Regions from separate parts of the Planococcus alkaliphilus genome, predicted to be linked through region 3. Evidence: predicted binding sites of a transcription regulator. Region 3 holds the regulator's gene; each other region holds the start of a gene.
What was found. The regulator CtsR, encoded in region 3, represses protease genes until heat stress. The targets are predictions, from matches to a motif close to ATGGTCAATAAAGGTCAAACA.

Region 1 (4,210 bases), 1.1 Mb from region 3:
TTGTCGTTCAAGATTTTAGAAATTCCAGCTAAGCCGTTTGTTGTACAAGAAGCGTTTGAAATCACATCGTCTTCCTGCGGGTTGTAGCTTTCATGGTTAACGCCCATTACAAGCGTCTTCATGTTTTTGCCTGGAGCTGAAACGATAACTTTTTTAGCGCCTGCTTGGATGTGTTTTTTCGCATCGTCAGCATTTGTAAAGAATCCAGTAGATTCGATGACGATATCGATGTTGTTCTCTGCCCATGGCAAGTTCGCTGGATCTTTTTCAGAGTAAACATGGATTTTCTTGCCGTTTACGATCAAGTCGTTGCCTTCAGATGAAATTTCTGCATCCAATGTGCCGTGGATTGAATCGTATTTAAGCAAGTGTGCCAACATTTTAGCATCTGTTAAATCGTTTACTGCAACAACTTCCACTTCTTTGTTTGCCAATGCTTGGCGGAATACAATACGTCCAATACGTCCAAATCCGTTAATCGCTAATTTTAAAGTCATTTAAAATTCCTCCTGTTTTGTAGTTAATTCGATTATTTTCCGTGCTGCACCTTCATCAGTTATAAGCACGGTTTGTCTCGGTGCAATGTTGAAATAAGAAAGAATCGCTTTCGCTTTTGATCGTCCTCCCGCAACAGCCAAGATGGCTTTCGCTTTTTGGACCTGTTCCATTTGGATTCCCGCAGTTCGGATGCGATAAACAACATTTCCTTCATTGTCGAAGTAATAGCCAAATGCTTCGCTGACCGCTCCGCCGCTTCGGATCATTTCCACTTCTTCCGGCGATGATTTCCGATGCAGCGCAATTTCCTCGGCATTGCCGATTCCATGCACTACGACGTCCGTCTCATCATACAACTCCATCATTTCTTTGATGACCGGTTCACGCATCATCATTTCATAAGCTTCTGCGCTGAGATGGTCCGGCAAGTAAAGCGTTTTGACCGCTCCGCCTGTCTTCTCCGCAAAAAGAGAAGCTATGGTATTTGCCTGATGAAGTACGTCTTCCCCAAGGCCGCCTCGTGCTGCAATGAATTGCAGCGAACGATCCCGCTTTTCGAAAGATATCTCTTTTGAGATTGCAGCCATCGTACTGCCGCCAGTCACTGCAATTTTTTTATGAAGTGGGAACTTCATTTCTAGTAGCCTTGCGGCCTCTTTGCCGATTTTTGTTTTAACTGCTGGAATATCGTCGCTATCCTGGGGCAATATCAGTACTTGTGAAATCCCTAAAATTACTTTTAGCTGCTTTTCCATATTGGATAAGCCGGACATTTCACGCATGAATTCTTTTAATGCCTCCAGCACTTCCAATCCTTGCGGCGATATCGCCATACCGGCAGTTTTCGCTTCTATTAATTGCTGGCTTCGCAGAAGATCCGTTTCTTTCCGGATGTCGCGTTCTGTCATTCCCGCAAGTTCACTTAGCGTACGCCTGCCAATCGGCTCTTCCATTTGGATGGTTTGAAGAATTTGATAACGTTTTTTTAGGAGATCGGTCATTTCCGGCATCAGCTTTTTCTTCGCTTCCGTTAATGGATCCATTGATTCACTCCATTTCAAGCTGGACAATTTTCGTCCCACTCAATATTTTTCTGTCCCACTAGTTACATTCTACCGAACCCATTAAAAAAATGCAAATAAAAAGAAGCGTTAAAATTCTAACGCTTCCAATAGTTCAACGTAGCCGATTCTTCCGTAAATAAGGAGCTCGCCTTCTTTTTCAAGAACCGGAATCATCACCATATATTTTTCATGCAGCTGTTCGTCGCTTTCAATATCGACTTCTCGGTACTCTAGCGGAAAGTCTTCTTTGACAAGCTCCAACATCAATTTCGCTTCTTCGCATAGTTCACAATTTGGACGGGTGTATAAAGTAATCATCGCTTTCCCTCTTCTCATTTTAAATTCTCAAGTGAAGCTATTATACTATTCACCCATAATATATTTAAGTAACTTGTTTGGCGAACATCTTTATTGAGGCTCCTCGAAATTCTCTGCTGGACTAGCCCTTGCATTCATTCAGGAAATAGAAAAAGCCGCTCGTCCCACAATAATAAGTGGGACGAGCGGCAACGGATACCCTCGGAGGGAATCGAACCCCCATTTCAAGAACCGGAATCTTGCGTGTGATCCATTACACTACGAGGGCAAATGGTCGTTAACGACTTTTCTATTATAACCATAACAAAAAAACATTTCAAGTTGATTTTTGCAATTCGTTAGATTTGACCTTCATTGACCAAGATGTGTATGATATTAATACAGCTGAAATGAATTTTTCAGCATAGCTAGATACTATCTATTATGAGGAGGAACTTTTCGATGAACTTAATTCCTACAGTAATTGAACAAACAAGCAGAGGCGAACGTGCATATGACATTTACTCTCGCCTTTTGAAAGACCGCGTCATCATGTTGGGAAGCGGAATCGATGATAACGTTGCAAACTCAATCGTCGCTCAACTTCTATTCCTTGAAGCGGAAGATCCAGAAAAAGATATTTCCATCTACATCAACAGCCCAGGCGGAAGCATTACTGCCGGTATGGCGATCTACGATGTTATGCAATTCATCAAACCGGATGTTCAAACAGTTTGCATCGGTATGGCGGCTTCGATGGGCGCTTTCTTGCTTGCAGCTGGAACAAAAGGCAAACGCTATGCGCTTCCGAACGCTGAAGTCATGATTCACCAGCCACTTGGCGGTGCTCAAGGACAAGCAACTGAAATTGAAATCGCTGCAAAACGCATCTTGCACCTTCGCGAAAAATTGAACCAAATTTTAGCTGAACGTACTGGACAGCCCCTCGAAGTGATTTCAAAAGATACGGACCGCGATAACTTCATGACTGCTGAACGCGCGCTTGAATACGGCCTCGTTGACCAAATCATCACGCGCAACAAAATGTTGGAAGACAAATAAGCGTTAAACGAATAAAAGCTTGCAGCCGATACCGGCTGCAAGCTTTTTTCATTATCCTTCTTTTTCAATTAAGCCTGCTAATGACTCCACTGCATTTTGCTCATCATTGCCATCAGCCGAAATTTTCACTGTCGTGCCTTTGCTGATTGCTAAACTCATGATGCCCATGATGCTTTTCGCATTTACTTTTTTATCATCTTTTTCAAGATACACATCTGAACTGTAGCGATTTGCTTCCTGAACAAACAAAGCTGCTTGTCTTGCTTGCAAACCGGATTTCAATTGAACTTCCACTTGTTTTTCAACCATGCTGATCCTCCTCTAAAACTGACTAGACTCTTTAAAAAATTATATGAAAGAACGGACGGTGCTACCGGCCGATCATTTCTCCTTTTCTCAGCGATTCAGCAATTTCATCGATTTTGCGCAGACGATGATTAACGCCCGATTTACTGACATTTCCGGTCGATACCATTTCCCCTAGTTCCTTCAAGGTAACATCCTGGTATTCAACGCGCAAGCGCGCAATTTCCCGGAGCCGTTCAGGCAGCTGGTCGATGCCGATCATATTGTCGATAAAACGGATATTTTCAACTTGCCGCAATGCAGCATCAATGGTTTTGTTCAGATTGGCTGTTTCGCAGTTGACCAGGCGATTTACGCTGTTTCGCATGTCACGGATGATCCGGACATCTTCGAATTTCAGCAAAGCTGAATGTGCGCCGGTCAGGCTGAGAAAATCTGCAATCTTTTCAGCTTCTTTCAAATACGTGATGAAGCCTTTTTTTCGCTCAATGGTTTTGCTGTTCAAATGGAATTCGTTCATAAGCTCCACCAAGGAATCAGCATGGTCTTTATAAGACGAGTAGATTTCCAAATGATAAGAAGAAGTTTCGGGATTGTTGACCGATCCTCCAGCTAAAAAAGCGCCTCTTAAATAAGAACGTTTGCAGCAATTCTTCTCAATTAATTTTTTGTCAATATCATGATGGAACTGGAAACCTTCCGAGATGATCGCTAAATCTTCCAGAATCATTTTCGCTCCTTCGCGGAGGCGGCAAATGTAAACATTGTTCTTTTTCAAACGCATTTTTTTGCGGACCAGCAATTCAACCGGATAAACTTTGTAAAATCTTTTCAACAAGGTATAAATCCGGCGGGCGATAGCCGCGTTTTCAGTCTGTATGTCCAGGCTCAATTGCCGATTTGAAAAAGACAAAGTCCCATTCATCCGGATCAATGCGGATAATTCCGCTTTTCCACAGCAATCATCGACCTCTATTTGAGTC
Region 2 (4,210 bases), 1.2 Mb from region 3:
GAAATGCGAGTTGTCCAGTGCATGGAAAATGACAATATCGTCAATGCGGTTCAACAATTCCGGTTTGAAATGCTTCCGCAATTCAACCATGACAATGTCTTCAAGCTCATGTTCATTATCGGTTCCACCGATATAAGCTGAGCCGATATTTGAGGTCATGATTACGACGGTATTCGAGAAATTGATCAACCGGCCCTGGCTATCTGTAATGCGTCCATCATCCAGAATTTGCAGCAAAATATTGGCTACGTCCGGATGCGCTTTTTCTATTTCATCCAATAGCACAACAGAATATGGGTTTCTGCGCACCGCTTCTGTCAGTTGGCCGCCCTCTTCATAGCCGATATAGCCTGGAGGAGCCCCGACTAAGCGTGAAACGCTATGTTTCTCCATATACTCAGACATGTCGATGCGGATAAAATGGTCTTCCGAATCGAAAAGGTTTGCCGCTAAAGCTTTTGCAAGTTCTGTTTTCCCAACCCCAGTCGGACCTAGGAAAATGAAAGAACCAATCGGCTTTTGTTCGTCTTTAATGCCGGCACGAGCGCGCCAAACCGCTTCTGTCACAAGCTCAACAGCCCGATCTTGCCCAATGACCCGTTCTTTTAACGTTTCATCCAGCCTTAATAGTTTTTCGCGTTCACCTTCGACTAATTTAGTAACCGGAATACCCGTCCATCTAGCGACAATTCCGGCAATTTCATCTTCGGTCACTTCTTCACGCAATAGACGTTCTGCACCGCCCTCGTGCAATTCTTTTTCAAGAACAGCCAATTCCTTTTCAAGCTCTGGAATTTTGCCATGGCGGAGAACAGCAGCTGCATTTAAATCGTATTTGTTTTCTGCCTCTTCCAGTTGCCGCCGATACTGATCCAGTTTTTCACGCTTTTCCTGAATTTTTTTCAACGATTCTTTTTCAGCGTTCCATTGGTTCTTCATATCTGCTGTAGAAGATTTCAAGTCCGCTATTTCTTTTCTTAAAGTGGCCAATCGGTTTTGGCTCGCTGTATCTTTTTCTTTCATTAGAGCTTGTTCTTCAATTTCCAATTGCATTAAACGGCGAGTGACTTCATCCAGTTCCTGCGGCATCGAATCAATTTCTGTCCGAATCATCGCACACGCCTCGTCGATCAAATCGATCGCTTTATCCGGCAAGAAACGTTCGGTAATATAGCGGTCAGACATTGCTGCGGCTGCAACAATCGCCCGGTCATGTATCCGGACTGCATGGTGCAGTTCAAACCGCTCTTTCAATCCTCTTAATATCGATACGGTATCTTCTACAGAAGGTTCACGTACAAGGACTTGTTGGAAACGCCGCTCCAAAGCTGGGTCTTTTTCAATGTTCATCCGGTACTCATCAAGTGTCGTTGCCCCGATACAATACAGTTCTCCTCTTGCTAACATTGGTTTAAGCATATTCCCTGCATCCATTGCGCCTTCTGTTTTCCCTGCTCCGACAATGGTATGGATTTCATCGATGAATAAAATAATCTGTCCATCGCTGTCTTTTACCTGCTTAAGCACACTTTTCAGGCGCTCTTCAAACTCGCCCCGGTATTTGGCACCGGCAATGAGCGAACTCATGTCCAGTTCGTAAATGATACGGTCTTTTAACCCTTCAGGTACGTCATTTCGGACAATCCGCTGCGCCAATCCTTCGACAATCGCCGTTTTCCCGACGCCCGGCTCCCCGATTAGGACTGGATTATTTTTCGTTTTGCGGGATAAGATCCGGATCACATTGCGAATCTCCTGATCTCGTCCGATGACCGGATCCACTTTTCCATTCTTCGCTTGTTCCACCATATTTCGACCATATAGTTCCAATGGGGATTTTTGTTCTTCATTAGTAAATTGAACCATAAAATCACTCCTTATTAAGTTTGACCTTCTTTGACTAATTTAATTATAGTTAATTCCCTCTTATTTGGCAAATAATAACCACAAAAAAACACCATAAAATCAAATGATTTTACAGTGTTTGATGTTCTCATTATCTAACGCCAAGCGCCATTTTCGCATAGCGAGACATATGGTCTTTGCTCCATGCTGGCTGCCAAACGATTTTCACGTCTACTTCTTCTATTTCTGGAAGTTCGTATAGCGCACGTTTAACCATATCTACGATTTGCGGTCCCATTGGGCATCCCATCGATGTCAAAGTCATCGTTACAACAGCAAACCCATCTTCTGAAAGGTCAAGGTCGTAAACAAGCCCTAAGTTGACGATATCGACTCCAAGTTCTGGGTCCACTACTTGTTCCAAGGCACCCATCATGCTATCTCTCATGTCTTGATCCATCATAATCCCTCCCTATTCTGCTCTTCTCATCTTAACAAATTTTCCTGGAAAAAGAAATTTAACCGCTTATTTAGCCACGTGCTCAGCTAACCAAGCCATAGCTGCAAGCATTCCAGGACGGCTCACCGCATGGCCGGATTCTTTTTCCCGCATAAAATGAATCCGGTCCGGCACTTCGGCGTAATCTTCTTTTAACGCATGATAGAAATTGAAAGTCGGTTCAAAAGGAACCGTTGTATCCTGTTCACCGTGCCAGAAAAATAGGGGTCTCTGTTTGAAGACAGCCCGGTTTTTCGTTCCGTCGAAACGGGCAAGTGTATCCAGCATTTTCTTCCGTTCGTCATCCGTAATCGGCAATTTAAATCCTTTCGATTCAAATTGGGCCATTTGGGCTTTTGCCAATTGGACGTAATTGGCAGCCCCCATCATGACCGAAGCCGCTTTGACCCATGGATAAACAGTCAAAGCACCTAAAGTTGTGATGCCGCCCATCGAAGTTCCGCCGATGCCAATCTCGCCTTCAGCTAATTTCTTTTGGTGGATAACTGTATGTATTGTAGCTAATTCTTCTATTGAAGTAAGAACAATTTCCCAAAAACGCAAGCTCATTTGGATTTCATCCAAACCTTCGTCCCGGTCGCCATGCAAATGGGCATCCGGCAAGATGACACGCATTCCCTTATTTGCCAATTGATAGGCGTAATGCAGATTATGCTCTTTTGCACTCATATGGCCGTGAAAGAAAACAACCGTCGGCAATGCATCTGCAAACCGGTTTTCAGCTGCAACGTTCAGGAGCGGGATGCCTTCCCAAATTTCATGTACTACTTTCACTTAACCCACATCCTTTTTTCTTTTTCTATCCAATCCTACCAATGTTCTTCTTCTCCAGCAAACAATCTGCCAAAGCCTTAAAGAAATTTTTCGAAATGAAGCATTCCGATGGAAGTTTTTTTGACGAACCGCTTCATTTATCGCTAAACTGTACATAGAGAGAGAAAGGAGACGGTTATTAATGAAGCAACATTTAATAGTCTTAGATTTAGATGGCACCCTATTGACCGATCAGAAAGTCATTTCCGATAAAACAAAATCTACTTTAACTAAGGCTCAGGAGCAGGGCCATCAAGTAATGATCGCGACTGGCCGCCCTTTTCGTTCAAGTGAAGTGTATTATAAAGAGCTTGGATTGAGCACGCCAATCGTCAATTTCAATGGTGCTTTTGTTCACCATCCAGCCGATTCTTCTTGGGGCACTCACCATACCCCAATTTCTTTGGACGTGGTACATGAAGTGGTCGAATCGATGCACCAGTTCGATTTTTATAATATCGTCGCAGAAGTATTAGACGATGTGTATGTACATCACCATGATGAAAAACTGATGAATATCTTCAGTTTCGGAGATCCGTCTATCACGACCGGCGACTTAAGAAATTTCTTAAAAGCAGATCCTACTTCGATGCTGATCCATGCACCGGTTGAAAAAGTGCAATTGATCCATGACCACTTATCTTCAGTGCATGCCGAAGTAATCGACCACCGCAGATGGGGAGCCCCGTGGCATGTGATTGAAATTGTCAAAAGCGGTTTAAGCAAAGCGGTCGGACTGGACCGGGTTTCCAAATCGCTTGGCATTCCGCGCGAAAATATCATTGCGTTCGGAGACGAAGACAATGATCTTGAAATGATCGATTTTGCCGGCGTCGGTGTTGCGATGGGCAATGCAATCGACCCGTTGAAAAATATTGCCAACGAAATCACCTTAACGAATAATGAAGATGGAATAGCTGAATTGCTGATTGACCGATTAAATTTAAAATAAAAGGAGGATTTATATGCGATTATTCGCTGACAGTGCATCAGATTTACCTAAATCTTTTTTCCAAGATGAAAATGTGATTT
Region 3 (4,210 bases):
TTCCTGAGGAAGGCTCGTCCGCTCAGGGTCAGTCGGGACCTAAGTCGAGGCCGATAGGCGTAGACGATGGACAACAGGTTGATATTCCTGTACCACCTCCCCGCCGTTTGAGCAATGGGGGGACGCAGAAGGATAAGGTGAGCGCGCCGTTGGTTGTGCGCGTCCAAGCAGTGAGGCGTGGAATGAGGCAAATCCCATTCCTGATACGTTAAGCTGTGACGGCAAGAGGATTCATCCTCGAGTCCCTGATTTCACACTGCCAAGAAAAGCCTCTAGCGAGGCGGGAGGTGCCCGTACCGCAAACCGACACAGGTAGGCGAGAAGAGAATTCTAAGGTGAGCGAGTGAACTCTCGTTAAGGAACTCGGCAAAATGACCCCGTAACTTCGGGAGAAGGGGTGCTCTGGTAGGGTGTTACAGCCCGAGAGAGCCGCAGTGAATAGGCCCAGGCGACTGTTTAGCAAAAACACAGGTCTCTGCAAAACCGTAAGGTGACGTATAGGGGCTGACGCCTGCCCGGTGCTGGAAGGTTAAGGGGAGTGCTTAGCGCAAGCGAAGGTGCGAACTGAAGCCCCAGTAAACGGCGGCCGTAACTATAACGGTCCTAAGGTAGCGAAATTCCTTGTCGGGTAAGTTCCGACCCGCACGAAAGGCGTAACGATCTGGGCACTGTCTCAACGAGAGACTCGGTGAAATTATAGTACCTGTGAAGATGCAGGTTACCCGCGACAGGACGGAAAGACCCCGTGGAGCTTTACTGTAGCCTGATATTGAATTTTGGTGCAACTTGTACAGGATAGGTAGGAGCCTTTGAGCCCGGAGCGCCAGCTTCGGAGGAGGCGTCGGTGGGATACTACCCTGGTTGTATTGAAATTCTAACCCACACCCCTGATCGGGGTGGGAGACAGTGTCAGGCGGGCAGTTTGACTGGGGCGGTCGCCTCCTAAAGAGTAACGGAGGCGCCCAAAGGTTCCCTCAGAATGGTTGGAAATCATTCGCAGAGTGTAAAGGCACAAGGGAGCTTGACTGCGAGACGTACAGGTCGAGCAGGGTCGAAAGACGGGCTTAGTGATCCGGTGGTTCCGCATGGAAGGGCCATCGCTCAACGGATAAAAGCTACCCCGGGGATAACAGGCTTATCTCCCCCAAGAGTCCACATCGACGGGGAGGTTTGGCACCTCGATGTCGGCTCATCGCATCCTGGGGCTGTAGTCGGTCCCAAGGGTTGGGCTGTTCGCCCATTAAAGCGGTACGCGAGCTGGGTTCAGAACGTCGTGAGACAGTTCGGTCCCTATCCGTCGCGGGCGCAGGAAATTTGAGAGGAGCTGTCCTTAGTACGAGAGGACCGGGATGGACACACCGCTGGTGTACCAGTTGTTCTGCCAAGGGCATCGCTGGGTAGCTATGTGTGGCCGGGATAAGTGCTGAAAGCATCTAAGCACGAAGCCCCCCTCAAGATGAGATTTCCCATTGCGCAAGCAAGTAAGATCCCTCAAAGACGATGAGGTAGATAGGTTCGAGGTGGAAGCGTGGCGACACGTGCAGCTGACGAATACTAATCGATCGAGGACTTAACCAAATTGCTTTCTGAAGCGCGCGTTTCCTGTATTCAATGTCGAATATCCAGTTTTGAGTGAACAAGTCACTCTGAAAAAAATAGTCCAGTGATGATGGCAAAGAGGCCACACCCGTTCCCATCCCGAACACGGAAGTTAAGCTCTTTTGCGCCGATGGTAGTTGGGGGTCTCCCCCTGTGAGAGTAGGACGTCGCTGGGCACATGGAAAGTCGTTACCGTAGCCGGTAACGGCTTTTTTGTGTTTTTATTAAAATAAAAAGTAAAACTATCTTATATAATTCAAGAAAATTTAGGATTAAAAAACTTCAATTCGGGGGAAACTGAAATGAGGTGAATATCATGAAAGCAGGTTTATATAAAGTAGAAACCATTGATAAACGCTCAGCTTTACTCATTTCAATTGATGGAGAAAAGGAACATTTTACTTTTCCAGTAGCCGATTTCACGCACAATGTCTCAGAGGGTGATGTAGTGGAAATTTGGAGAGAAGGCGTAAAGTGGACAACCGAATATCGTGAAGAAGAAACAAGGTCAGCATCGAGCCACGCAAAAGACTTTGTAAAAAAAATACTTGAACAAGAATAAAATCATTTAATGTCTCGGGAATCACTCTCGGGACATTTTTAATTATTTTGGCATCGAATCATACTATTTGAAATGCACAAAATGTATAGTGTATAATTAAGTCAAATATAGTCAAAGTCAGTTTTGACATATTAGTATCGAAGAGGTGATGACGATGCGGAATATTTCTGATGTAATTGAAGGTTATTTAAAAGAAGTTATCGAATTAAGCGATAGAGAACATATTGAAATAAAGCGCAGCGAAGTTGCTCAAAAATTTCAATGTGTTCCTTCGCAAATTAATTATGTTATAAATACTCGTTTTACTGTCGACCGTGGATATATCGTTGAAAGCAAAAGAGGCGGAGGCGGTTATATTCGAATTAAGCGGATTCGCTTTCATCAAAAGGCAGATTTTATTGCTGAGATTATTGAGCGATTGAAGCAGGGTGCGACACAAAATATGGCTGAAGACATTGTCTTTCGGTTGCTTGATGAAGAGATTGTCTCTAAGCGTGAGGCCAACTTGATTTTGAGTGCTGTTGACCGATCGACATTGCTGATGCCTTTGCCGGTCCGTGATGAAATTAGAGCAAGAATATTAATTGCTATGCTGTTTACCTTAAAGCATCAGCCGAACATGTAAGGAGTGGTAATATGATTTGCGATCAATGCGGCGAACGGCCTGCCTCCGTGATAGTAAAACAGAATATCAATGGGCAAATGACTGAACGACAGTTATGCCATGTATGTGCAGCAGGAAACCACAATTTCAATATTGTTTTTGAACAGGATCCTCTAGCGATACATCAATTACTGTCTAATTGGTTTCCAAACCAGCAAACTTCTCCAAATCCAATAAAAAAAGAAGTGGCTGTTTGCCCGTCCTGTGGATTTACATTTAATAAGTTTCTAAAGTTAGGTAAATTCGGGTGTGCTGAATGCTACGAAGTATTCGAGTCTCAATTGGATGAGATCTTTAAAAGACTTCATAACGGAAATAGTGAGCATACTGGTAAAATACCCGCTTCTTATGGAAGTACCTTAAAAATAAAAAAAGAGATTGAAGAGCTGCGTAAGCAAATGAAGTCTTCAATTGAGCAGGAGAATTTCGAAGAGGCTGCAAAGTTAAGGGATCAGGTAAAAGCTCTTAATGTTCAGCTGGAAGGAGGTGCTTCTGATGGCAATTGAGCGCTTTCTTCAGCCAAGGGCAAGCAGTTGGATGTCGAATGACGGTGAGAATGTAGATATTGCAATGAGTACTAGAATTAGACTGGCCCGAAATTTGAACAATTTTAAATTTCCTTATGCTTATACGGAAGATGAGGCTTTGAAAGTAGACAAGGAAATATCTGCTGTCTTGCTCGATAAGGGAAAAGAATTGAAACATTCCTTTACTCATATTAGTATTCAAGAAACTCCTCAATTAGAAAGAGAAGTTTTAGTAGAGAAGCATTTGATTAGCCCTTATTTAGCAAAAGGCACTCATTCGGGGTCAGTATTGATTTCGGAAAATGAGGAACTCAGTATTATGGTAAATGAGGAAGATCATTTGCGTATTCAAAGTTTGCAGTCAGGCTTTCATTTACAGGAAGCTTATCAACGAGCGAATGAGTTAGACTCTTTACTCGAAAAACACTTATCTTACGCTTTTCATGAAAAGTATGGATATCTAACAAGTTGTCCGACGAATACAGGAACTGGAATGCGCGCATCTGTCATGCTCCATTTGCCAGCGTTGACCATGTCTCATCAAATCACTCGCATTATTCCAGCTATATCACGTTTAGGAATGGTAGTAAGAGGTATTTACGGAGAAGGCAGTGAAGCGCTTGGGAATGTTTATCAGATTTCCAACCAGGTTACGCTTGGGAAATCAGAATATGAGATTCTGCAGGATCTGGAAAATATGACAGATCAGATTATCCAGCAAGAGCGCCGGGCAAGAGAAGCTATTTTAAGCAACTCTCCAGTTGTTCTGGAAGACCGAATTTATCGCTCGCTTGGCACGCTGACCAATGCAAGGTTGCTGACAACAGAAGAAGCGGCCACTTGTCTCTCCGATGTCCG

Region 1: clpP (ATP-dependent Clp endopeptidase proteolytic subunit ClpP) is a predicted target of CtsR. The motif match lies at 2,222-2,242, and genes of this name have one in related genera.
Region 2: AC2EXB_RS13565 (ATP-dependent Clp protease ATP-binding subunit) is a predicted target of CtsR. The motif match lies at 1,884-1,904, and genes of this name have one in related genera.

The regions. Positions count from the first base shown of each region.
Region 1 is NZ_CM168060.1:1,151,020-1,155,229, reverse strand. It holds gene gap (type I glyceraldehyde-3-phosphate dehydrogenase) at 1-497, opposite strand, end outside; gene AC2EXB_RS05935 (sugar-binding transcriptional regulator) at 498-1,541, opposite strand; gene AC2EXB_RS05930 (glutaredoxin family protein) at 1,650-1,880, opposite strand; tRNA gene AC2EXB_RS05925 (tRNA-Arg) at 2,077-2,148, opposite strand; gene clpP (ATP-dependent Clp endopeptidase proteolytic subunit ClpP) at 2,322-2,921, shown strand; gene AC2EXB_RS05915 (HPr family phosphocarrier protein) at 2,973-3,230, opposite strand; gene whiA (DNA-binding protein WhiA) at 3,292-4,210, opposite strand, start outside.
Region 2 is NZ_CM168060.1:2,533,538-2,537,747, forward strand. It holds gene AC2EXB_RS13565 (ATP-dependent Clp protease ATP-binding subunit) at 1-1,866, opposite strand, end outside; gene AC2EXB_RS13570 (metal-sulfur cluster assembly factor) at 1,997-2,305, opposite strand; gene AC2EXB_RS13575 (prolyl oligopeptidase family serine peptidase) at 2,372-3,139, opposite strand; gene AC2EXB_RS13580 (Cof-type HAD-IIB family hydrolase) at 3,321-4,130, shown strand; gene AC2EXB_RS13585 (DegV family protein) at 4,144-4,210, shown strand, end outside.
Region 3 is NZ_CM168060.1:95,740-99,949, forward strand. It holds rRNA gene AC2EXB_RS00465 (23S ribosomal RNA) at 1-1,578, shown strand, start outside; rRNA gene rrf (5S ribosomal RNA) at 1,660-1,775, shown strand; gene AC2EXB_RS00475 (hypothetical protein) at 1,916-2,161, shown strand; gene AC2EXB_RS00480 (CtsR family transcriptional regulator) at 2,316-2,786, shown strand; gene AC2EXB_RS00485 (UvrB/UvrC motif-containing protein) at 2,798-3,331, shown strand; gene mcsB (protein-arginine kinase McsB) at 3,321-4,210, shown strand, end outside.